Regions from separate parts of the Nonomuraea sp. LPB2021202275-12-8 genome, predicted to be linked through region 4. Evidence: riboswitches for the same ligand, from Rfam matches in the RefSeq annotation. Region 4 holds a riboswitch; each other region holds the start of a gene.
What was found. Region 4 has a riboswitch for cyclic di-AMP ahead of V5E28_RS10015 (hypothetical protein). Riboswitches for the same ligand answer to the same signal wherever they lie in the genome.
Positions count from the first base shown of each region.

Region 1: it holds a riboswitch for cyclic di-AMP, as region 4 does, so the genes downstream of both, V5E28_RS36465 (glycoside hydrolase family 25 protein) here and V5E28_RS10015 (hypothetical protein) in region 4, are expected to answer to the same signal.
Region 2: it holds a riboswitch for cyclic di-AMP, as region 4 does, so the genes downstream of both, V5E28_RS09160 (C40 family peptidase) here and V5E28_RS10015 (hypothetical protein) in region 4, are expected to answer to the same signal.
Region 3: it holds a riboswitch for cyclic di-AMP, as region 4 does, so the genes downstream of both, V5E28_RS04895 (CHAP domain-containing protein) here and V5E28_RS10015 (hypothetical protein) in region 4, are expected to answer to the same signal.

Region 1 is NZ_JBAHWD010000029.1:60,330-62,521, reverse strand. It holds gene V5E28_RS36470 (hypothetical protein) at 1-112, shown strand, start outside; gene V5E28_RS36465 (glycoside hydrolase family 25 protein) at 229-960, opposite strand; cyclic di-AMP (ydaO/yuaA leader) riboswitch at 973-1,108, opposite strand; gene V5E28_RS36460 (lysine N(6)-hydroxylase/L-ornithine N(5)-oxygenase family protein) at 1,485-2,192, opposite strand, start outside.
Region 2 is NZ_JBAHWD010000004.1:138,630-140,821, forward strand. It holds gene V5E28_RS09155 (class I SAM-dependent methyltransferase) at 89-904, opposite strand; gene V5E28_RS09160 (C40 family peptidase) at 922-1,314, opposite strand; cyclic di-AMP (ydaO/yuaA leader) riboswitch at 1,579-1,719, opposite strand; gene V5E28_RS09165 (3-isopropylmalate dehydrogenase) at 1,819-2,192, shown strand, end outside.
Region 3 is NZ_JBAHWD010000002.1:232,300-234,491, reverse strand. It holds gene V5E28_RS04900 (Gfo/Idh/MocA family protein) at 1-784, shown strand, start outside; cyclic di-AMP (ydaO/yuaA leader) riboswitch at 904-1,041, shown strand; gene V5E28_RS04895 (CHAP domain-containing protein) at 1,055-1,720, shown strand; gene V5E28_RS04890 (YciI family protein) at 1,908-2,192, shown strand, end outside.
Region 4 is NZ_JBAHWD010000004.1:305,937-308,128, forward strand. It holds gene V5E28_RS10005 (CBS domain-containing protein) at 1-428, opposite strand, end outside; gene V5E28_RS10010 (DUF5302 domain-containing protein) at 541-741, shown strand; cyclic di-AMP (ydaO/yuaA leader) riboswitch at 907-1,043, shown strand; gene V5E28_RS10015 (hypothetical protein) at 1,230-2,036, shown strand; gene V5E28_RS10020 (alpha/beta fold hydrolase) at 2,079-2,192, shown strand, end outside.

The DNA of each region.
Region 1 (2,192 bases), on a different contig from region 4:
GGAGGGCAGGCACTTCGAGCATGGCCCGGCCAAGTTCGTGTTCATCGCACTGCTCACCGCGGTGGCAGCCATGCACCTCATCGGGCTGGCCATCGTCATGCACTTCGCCTGAGAGCATGCCCAGGCGTGCGCCTGCCGGAAGTTGGCTGCGTGGGCGGTCGTGCCAGGTGTCTGCGTATGCTGCGGATCTCCGCTGCCGAAAGGGCTGAACTACGACCATAGCTCGCCTCAGCGCCGGCCGAGGGCGCGCAGCCCGTCGGGGGTGAGCGAGGAGACGTTCTGGTCGACGGGGGTGTCGGAGTACTGGTGGATGGTCCAGTACTTCCAGTCCGCGGGCGGGGTGACGGTGCCCTTGGGCTTGCTGTAGTGGGCCACCCAGAGGGGATATTCGGCCAGTCCCCTGCCGTAGGTGTCGGCGAAGTTCCATCCGCTGTAGAACATCGGGGTGATGCCGGTCGTGTCCTCGACGTAGGACAGCCAGGTCCTGGCCCAGTTGTTGACCTGTTCGACGGACAGGCCGTCGGTGGTCTCCAGGTCCAGCACCAGCAGGTCACCGCGCTTGCCGGGCTGGGCGTTCACCACGGACAGGAAGTGGTCGGCTTCGGCGACGGGATCGTTGCCGGGGTGACCGTAGTGGTAGGCGCCGCGCACGATGCCTTTCTTGTCCAGCTCCCGCCAGTGCCGGGCGAAGGTGCCGTCGCGGAAGCTCACGCCCTCGGTCGCCTTGATGATGCCGAACTTGGCGGGGCTGGCGTTCCAGTCGTGCTGGGGCTGGTAGTTGGAGACGTCCTGGCCGTAGGTGAGCGGGACCTGTTCGCGGCCTTGGTGAGCCGGCGGATGGTCGACGGCGTACGCGGGGCCGGTCAGGGCGACCGCCGCCAGGATCGCACCGGCGATGGCGTAGCCGGGGAGGTTCAGCAGGCGCCTGGGGGAAAGGGCGGCGAGCCGAGGCTCGGGCATGAGGGAATTGACTCCTTGCTTCCATGCCGCCTACCGGGTTAGCTGACGGGTTCGGGCGTGGAAGTGCCCTACGGACGCAAGGCGTCCGATTCACCCCAGAAACTTGGGTCCCCGGCTCCGCGAGATGCGGACTCGGCGGCCGTGCGCCGTCCCGAGGAGGGGGCTCGCCAGGACAGCGCACGGTCCGGTCAACGAATGGGCAACGGATGGGCGAGGGGAGCCCGATCCGTGTGCCACGATGAGGCAAAAGGTATATACAGCCCCATAAGTGCACAAGTAGGCAAACCTTACAGATGGCCTGACTGAGCCTTACCTGCCCCCGAAACCCCGTACCCGCCGGGGTTTTCGCGCTCGGTAAAATTTGGCAAAGGCCCGCACGGTCGTCATGGCGCCGCACGACCTCGACCAGGCGCGCCGATAGACCGACCTCGTCGAGGACGTCTTCGCGGGCGTTGCGTGGCGACGGCCGACCCCGTCGGCGTGACTCCGCCGGTCATCCCGATCGGCCGCCACCACGACGCGGCTCAGCGCGACATGGCGTAGGTGCCGCGGCGGAGCCGGTCGGCCATCGACTGGACGATCTCCCCCACCCGGACCGCGGTGTTGGACAGCAGGGTGGAGGTGAGGCCGTGGGTGTGCTCGGTGGCTCCCTGGACGTAGATGCCGCAGCGCACCGCCCGTGGGGTCGCGACGCGGTAGTCGCGGCCGATGCGCACGCCGCCGCCGGGCAGCCGGTCGCAGTGCTCGCCGATCGCGCCGAGCAGGGTGAGCGGGTCGGCCGGCCGGTAGCCGGTGGCGAAGACGATGACGTCGGCGTCCAGCAGGGTGCGCTCACCGGTGGGCAGGAACTCCACGGTGGCGCGCACGCCCGCCTCGTCCTTGTCGACGTCGACGAGCCGGGAGGCGTTGAGGATGCGCAGGCGCTCCTTGCCCAGCACCTTCTCCTGGTAGTGGCGGCGGTACAGGCCGTCGATGACCTCCAGGTCGACCACCGAGTAGTTGGTGGAGGCATGGTAGGCGCGCAGCCGCGACTTGACCTCGTCGGGCGCGGTGTAGAAGTGGTCGACGGCCACCGGGTCGAAGATGCGGTTGGCGAAGGAACTGTCGTCGGCGGGGGTGTAGCCGTACTTGGCGAAGACGGCGCACACCTCCGCGTCGTGGAAGACGGCGTGCAGGTGGTCGGTCACCTCGGCGGCGCTCTGCCCGGCTCCGACCACGACGAGCCGGCGCGG
Region 2 (2,192 bases), 170 kb from region 4:
ATTCCTGGAACGGCGCCGACGAGCACGAGGACGAGGCGGCCCAGGCGCTGCAGACGGCGCTGGACCGCCGCGACAACGGCGGCGTCCCTCAGAACTCCAGCCGGTAGAAGGCCGCTGCCCGGGCCATCCCGGGCACCAGCTTCATCAGGCGAGCCGCCGCGCGGAAACCCGGCGGCAACCCGGGTCCGGTCAGGTCGAGCGCGCTCAGCATGGTCACGCAGCGCAGCTTCGGATGGATCGACAGCAGGTGCTCGGGGCCGTCGACGGCCCAGTGCATCCTGGCCTTCGCCCTGCGCACCGGCGTGTTGAGCACCTGCAGCCTGAGCCCGAGCCTGCTCAGGGCGTCGAACACGAGCTGCCCGCCGGCGAACCGGTCCACGATCCGCCGGACGAGCTCCCGGCCACCCGCCTCGTCGAGGTAGTAGAACAGCCCCTCGGCGATCACCAGCACCTGCCTGCCGTCGCCCGGCACCTGGTCCAGCCAGGCCAGGTCGGTGACCGACGAGCCGATCATCGTGTAGCCGGGCCGCTGCGGGAACAGGCGCCGGCGCAGCTCCACGACGTCCGGGTAGTCCACGTCGTACCAGTCGACGGTGGGCGGCGGGTCCAGCCGGTGGACGCGGGTGTCCAGGCCGCAGCCCAGGTGCAGCACCACCGCGTCCGGATGCGCGGCGAGGAAGCCGGTCGCCCACTCGTCCATGAACCGGGCCCGGAACGCCACCGAGGCGGCGCTGCGGCGGGTGATGCCCGTCTCAGTGAAGTCGTGGTCGATCCGCTCGATCGCCTGGACGGCCATGTCGTCGCCCAGGATCGGCTCCGGTGACCGCGCGTCCAGGGCCCTGCCGTACAGGGTGGCCAGGAGAGTCGCCTTCTCCTTGGTGAGATGCACCTTCTCGGCTGCCATGCCTCACACGCTACGTGTCACAGGGTGCTTGCGGTGGGCATGGCCGGGATCAAGGCGGGCTTCGAGGCCTGGCGCACGCCCTTGGGGTCGGGCCGTACCGCGCCCACGAAGGCGTCGCGGCGCCAGGCGGACAGGCGTTCCTCCTTGACGACGTCGCCGCTGTGCGGGGCGTGGACCATGTGGCCCGGTTTGGAGATCATGCCGACGTGGCCGAGGCCGCTGAAGAAGACCAGGTCGCCGGGCTTGAGGTCGTCCCAGGCGATCTTCCTGCCGAAGGCCGAGTACTGCTGGGCGGCCGTGCGCGGCAGCTTCACGCCGGCGCTTTCGTACGCCCTGAGCATGAGGCCGGAGCAGTCGTAGCCGCGCTCGCTCGTCCCGCCCCAGACGTACGGGATGCCGCGCTTGTCCATGGCGAAGGACAGGGCGGCCTTCCAGGCGGGCTGGGGGCGGCTGCGCTTGCGGATCTTCTCGACCTGGGCGGCGGTGAGGGTGACGCTCTTGGGGGTTTCGGCCGCGTGGGGGATTTCGGCGGCCTGGGGGGTTTCGGCGGTGCGGGGGGTTTCAGCGGTTTGGGGGGTTTCGGGGGTGTCCGCAGGGTCCGCGCTCGCCGGCAGTTGGGCGGCGGCGAGTACGAGACCCGTGGTGGCGAGGAGAATGGCGATGCGAGACAGGGGACTGTCCTTCCATACGGCCGGCCGGGTTAGCTGACGGGCTCGGGCTTGGAAGGCGCCCTACGGCGTTGATGCCGATTCGCCCCAGGTTGGGGTGGGTCCCCGGCTCCACACAGTGCTGTGTGGATTAGGCTGGGGGAACTCTAACGAAACGGTCAAATCCCCGCAAATAGGACAAAGGTAAAATGTCCGGCCCGTGAGATCATGTGTTCGTCAGCCGAGACGAGCCGGTAAGGTACGCCCATGGAGTCGCGCAACATTCGTCTGGCAGTCATCCCCGGTGACGGCATCGGCACCGAGGTCGTGGCCGAGGGGCTGAAGGTCCTCGATGCGGTCGGGACCAAGATCGAGGCCACCCGTTACGACCTGGGCGCCGCCCGATACCACCGCACCGGCGAGACGCTGCCCGACGCCGTGCTGCAGGAGCTGCGCGGCTATGACGCGATCCTGCTCGGCGCCGTCGGCGACCCCAGCGTGCCGCCGGGAATCCTGGAGCGCGACCTGCTGCTGCGCATCCGCTTCGAGTTCGACCACTACGTCAACCTGCGCCCGGTCAAGCTCTTCCCCGGCGTGGAGACGCCCCTCGCCGACACCCCGGCCGAGGACATCGACATGGT
Region 3 (2,192 bases), on a different contig from region 4:
CGCCGAACTGTGCGCCGACCCCGCGGTCGACGCCGTCTACGTGGCCACCCCGCACGCCCAGCACCTCGAGGTGGCCGAGGCCGCGATCGCGGCGGGCAAGGCGGTGCTGTGCGAGAAGCCGCTCGCCGCCACCGTGGCCGACGCCGAGCGCATGGTGCGCCTGGCCCGCGAGGCCGGGGTGTTCCTGATGGAAGCGATGTGGATGCGGTTCAACCCGCTCATCCAGATGCTGGCCGCCGACCCCCGTTTCGGCGAGATCCGCTCGGTGCACGCCTCGTTCGGGTTCGCGCTGCCCTACGATCCCGCGCACCGGCTCTGGGCGCCGGAGCTTGGCGGGGGCGCGCTGCTCGACCTGGGGATCTACCCGCTCGGGCTGGCTCAGCTCCTGCTCGGCATGCCGTCGGGCATGCACCTGACGGGTTCGCTGGCGCCCTCGGGGGTGGACGCGGAGGCGGCCGGGGTGCTGCTCTACCCGGGTGGCAGGCGCGCCCTGGTGGACGTCTCGCTGCTCGGCCACTACCCCAACTCCGCCAGCGTGGTGGGCACCGAGATGCGCGCCGACATCGACGCCCCGTTCTGGGCGCCGCGGCGGGTGGTGCTCAGCGGGCCGTCGATGGAGCCGGAGGAGCACGTGCTCGATCCCGCGGACAACGGCTACGCCGGAGAGCTGCGCGAGGTCAGGGCCTGTTTGGTAAAGAATCGGACGGAGAGCGCGATCATGCCTCTTGACGAAACCCTTGCCATGATGGGACTTCTGGCCGACGCTCGCGGGCAAGTCCCCTAACTGGCGGTTTATGCGCTTGTAATCCTCTTGCCGTGTGTATTACCTTGTGGGGCATTCGAGGCATACGTCCGGTTTATCCGTTCGTTGCCAAACCATCGCAATGTACGCATCACAGGATCCCCCTGTGACCGCTGAATCCGCCATGTGCGGAACCGGGGACCCACGTCCTTTGGGGTGAATCGGCACCATCGGTGCCGTAGGGCAGCTTCCACGCCCGAACCCGTCAGCTAACCCGGTAAGCGGCATGGAAGCAAGGAGTTAACCCCCTCGATGGCGAAGCACCGTCTTGCTCGTGCCCTGAAGTCAGACCACCTGCGCGCCGCCCTCGGCGCGACCATCATCGCCACCGCGCTGGGCACCGCCGCCGTTCCGGCCTACGCGACCCCCGCCGTGCAGGATAACGTTTCCAAGCAGAACAAGCCCGACGACGCGAACAAGATCAATGTGACCGCCTCACAGGTCCTGGAACTGGCCAGGCAGCAGGTCGGCACGTCCGAGAACGCCCGCGGCGGCGGCACCAAGTTCCAGCAGTGGTACGCCCGGTCCCCCCGCGCCATGGAGACCGTCCGGCGCGACGGGGGCGACCCCACCGCCTACCTGAACGCCGCCTGGTGCGCGATGTTCGTCTCCTGGGTCGGCGAGCAGACCGGCGCCCGTCCCCAGGTCGGCTGGGACGCCTACACCGTGACGCATGCCAGGTGGTTCAAGAACAACAACCGCTGGGGCACCGTCGCCAAGCCCGGAGCCGTCGTCTTCTTCTCCTGGAACGGCGGCAAGAGCATCGACTCCATCCAGCACGTCGGCTTCGTCGTCAAGGACAACCGGAACGGCACGATCTCCACGATCGAAGGCAACACCGGCAACGGCAAGGTCGAGGAGCGCGTCCGTCCCAAGTCGCAGGTCGTCGGCTACGGCTACCCGCGGTACGCCGCCTGATAGCGGCCACTTCACCCCGCAGTACTTTGCCCCGTCGAGAGCGCGCATCCCGGTTGCGGATGCGCGCTCTCCACGTTTCCGGAAAAATCTCCACACGTGTGTCGATCCGGCCGCCGGTGGTTCGACGCGTCGATGAGGGCCCCGCAGGGAGCCGTCCGGACGAGAGGGAGATCGCACCGTGAAGTTCATGATCGTGGGCAAGGCCAGCGAGGAGACCGAGGCCGGCGTGATGCCCAGCCAGGAGCTGGTCGACAACATGATGGCCTACAACGAGGCCCTGGTGAAGGCGGGCGTGCTGCTGGCGGCCGAGGGGCTCTACCCGAGCTCGCAGGGGGCGCAGATCGCCTACAGCGGCGGCAAGGCCAAGGTGATCGACGGCCCGTTCGCCGAGGCCAAGGAGCTCATCGCCGGGTTCTGGCTGATCCAGGTCAAGTCCCGGGAGGAGGCTCTCGAATGGGCGCTGCGCGTTCCG
Region 4 (2,192 bases):
TGGCTCATGAGGGCCTGCAGTGTGACGCCGCCGAGGAGCCCGCCTTCGTCCACGACGGCGACCAGGGGGCTGCGGGTGCGGGCCATCAGCGCGGCCAGCTCCAGCAGGGTGGCGTCGCCGTCGGTGATGGGCAGCTCGCGTGGCTGCTCCGGCAGGCTCTCGCGCACGGTCCTCGCGCCGAGCTCCCGCATGAACACGTCGGCATGCCGCTCGTCGACCACCCTGGCCAGTGCGGGGTCGTCCTGGCAGTAGCCGGGGACGGCCAGCCGCAGCACCTGGGTGCCGGGCAGGATCGCGCGCGGCCGGCCCTCGCCGTCCACGATGATCAGGCCGGGCAGGCCCTGCTCGGCGAGCAGCCGGGCGGCCTCGATCGCCGGAGTGTCGAGCGTGACGGTGGGGAAGTCGCTGGCGAGATCGCGTGCGCGCACGGGCCCACCCTAACCGCCGGTCGATCCGGACTCGCCCGGCCGTGATCCCCGGTTTCGCGCTGTAAGGAGCGTCATGCGAAGCTGTGTATGTCCCCAACACCAGGAGGTCCTCATGGCGGAATCACAGGAGCCGGAAGTCAGCGAAACTCCCGAGGACGAGATGAAGCGCAAGTTCCGCGAGGCGCTGGAGCGCAAGCGTAACCAGGCCGCGGACTCGGGCGCGGGTGGCAGGGGCGCCGACGCTTCGAAGATCCATGGAGCACACGGGCCGGCTGCCAGCAAACGATCGTTCAGGCGCAAGAGCGGCGGCTGAATCGGGGGGTTTCGTGGGGGTACGGCATGCCGTACCCCCCTTTTTTCTTGACCTCCTAGGTAGATCTTCGCCCGATTTATGGGATTAGCTTTGCGTTTGTCCGGTTTGGTGTATAGATTGGTTTGCGTTACCAGGCAGTGACCTGGCCCTTCATCAGGAAGGGGCCGCTGCCCGGCGCCGAATCCCGCTTCACGCGGGAACCGGGGACCCAACTTCTGGGGTGAATCCGGCCGTCACGGCCGGTAGGGCATCTCCACGCCCGAACCCGTCAGCTAACCCGGTAGGCGAGATGGAGAGGACAAGCCCGCCCGTGATGTATCACCGCCACGACGTACCCCCGCCCCGCGTCACCTCGTCAGCCGCCAACTGAGCGGCGACTCCCCCTAAGACTTCTTCGCGCTCCGCGTAGCGTCCGTTCGGCCTTTGCCCGGCTACGCCCTTCAAGCGAGCGCGCTTTCCCCGTTACCTAACGAAGGATTCAGTTTTTCATGTCTGCTCGCTTCGGCATGCGTTCCATCACCATGCTCGCCGCCACCGCCGCTGCCGGCGTCCTGACCTTCGGCGCCGGCGCCGCCGCCCACGCCGACGTGGACCAGAACCAGAAGGCCCTGCTCAAGGGCTCGACCACCGCCTCCTACTTCTGGGACGACAGCTCCGGCCGCGCCGGCGACACCGGCCTGCCCGCCAGCGGCAAGCCCATGCAGAAGGGCATGGCCGCCAGCCCGAGCTGGCCGCTGCTGACCGAGGGCTACGTGGTCTACAACGGCAAGAAGATGCCGTTCTTCGTCGGTGACCGCGGCCCCGGCGTCCCCTCCAACAACGGCGTCATGCTGGACCTGGACTCCAAGACCTTCGCCGAGCTGACTGGAGGCAAGTTCAACTCCAGCACGCTGATGGTCGACAACAACGGTGGCAAGGGCCACATCAAGGTCGACTACGTCATCACCAAGTGGGGCAACGGCGTGGGCAAGAAGAACCACCCGGTGGCCTTCTCGACCGGTGCCTGGTCGCGCGTGGACCGCGACCCGGCCAAGCCGCCGCAGATCCTGGCCGAGAAGAAGGCCGGCGCCGACGACGCCAAGGTCGTCGCCGAGGCTCCCTCCGGTTCCGGCGCCTCCGTCAAGACGAGGCCGGCGGCCTTCGGCTCGGCGAACTCCGGTCCGTCGAACACCGCCGCCGCCGCGACCGAGGAGTCCAACGGTGTCTCGGGTGCGGTGCTCGCCGGTGGCCTGATCCTCGCCGGTGGCGGGGCGGTCCTGGGCCGCGAGCGCATCCGCGGGTTCCTGAAGCGCTGACGTGCTTTACGCCACAGGGACCAGAATGTAATTCTGGTCCCTGTGACCACGCGCGCATCTGCCAACGGCATCGACATCGCCTACGAGAGCTTCGGCTCGCCTGACGGGCGCCCGCTCCTGCTGATCATGGGGCTGGGCGCCCAGCTCATCCACTGG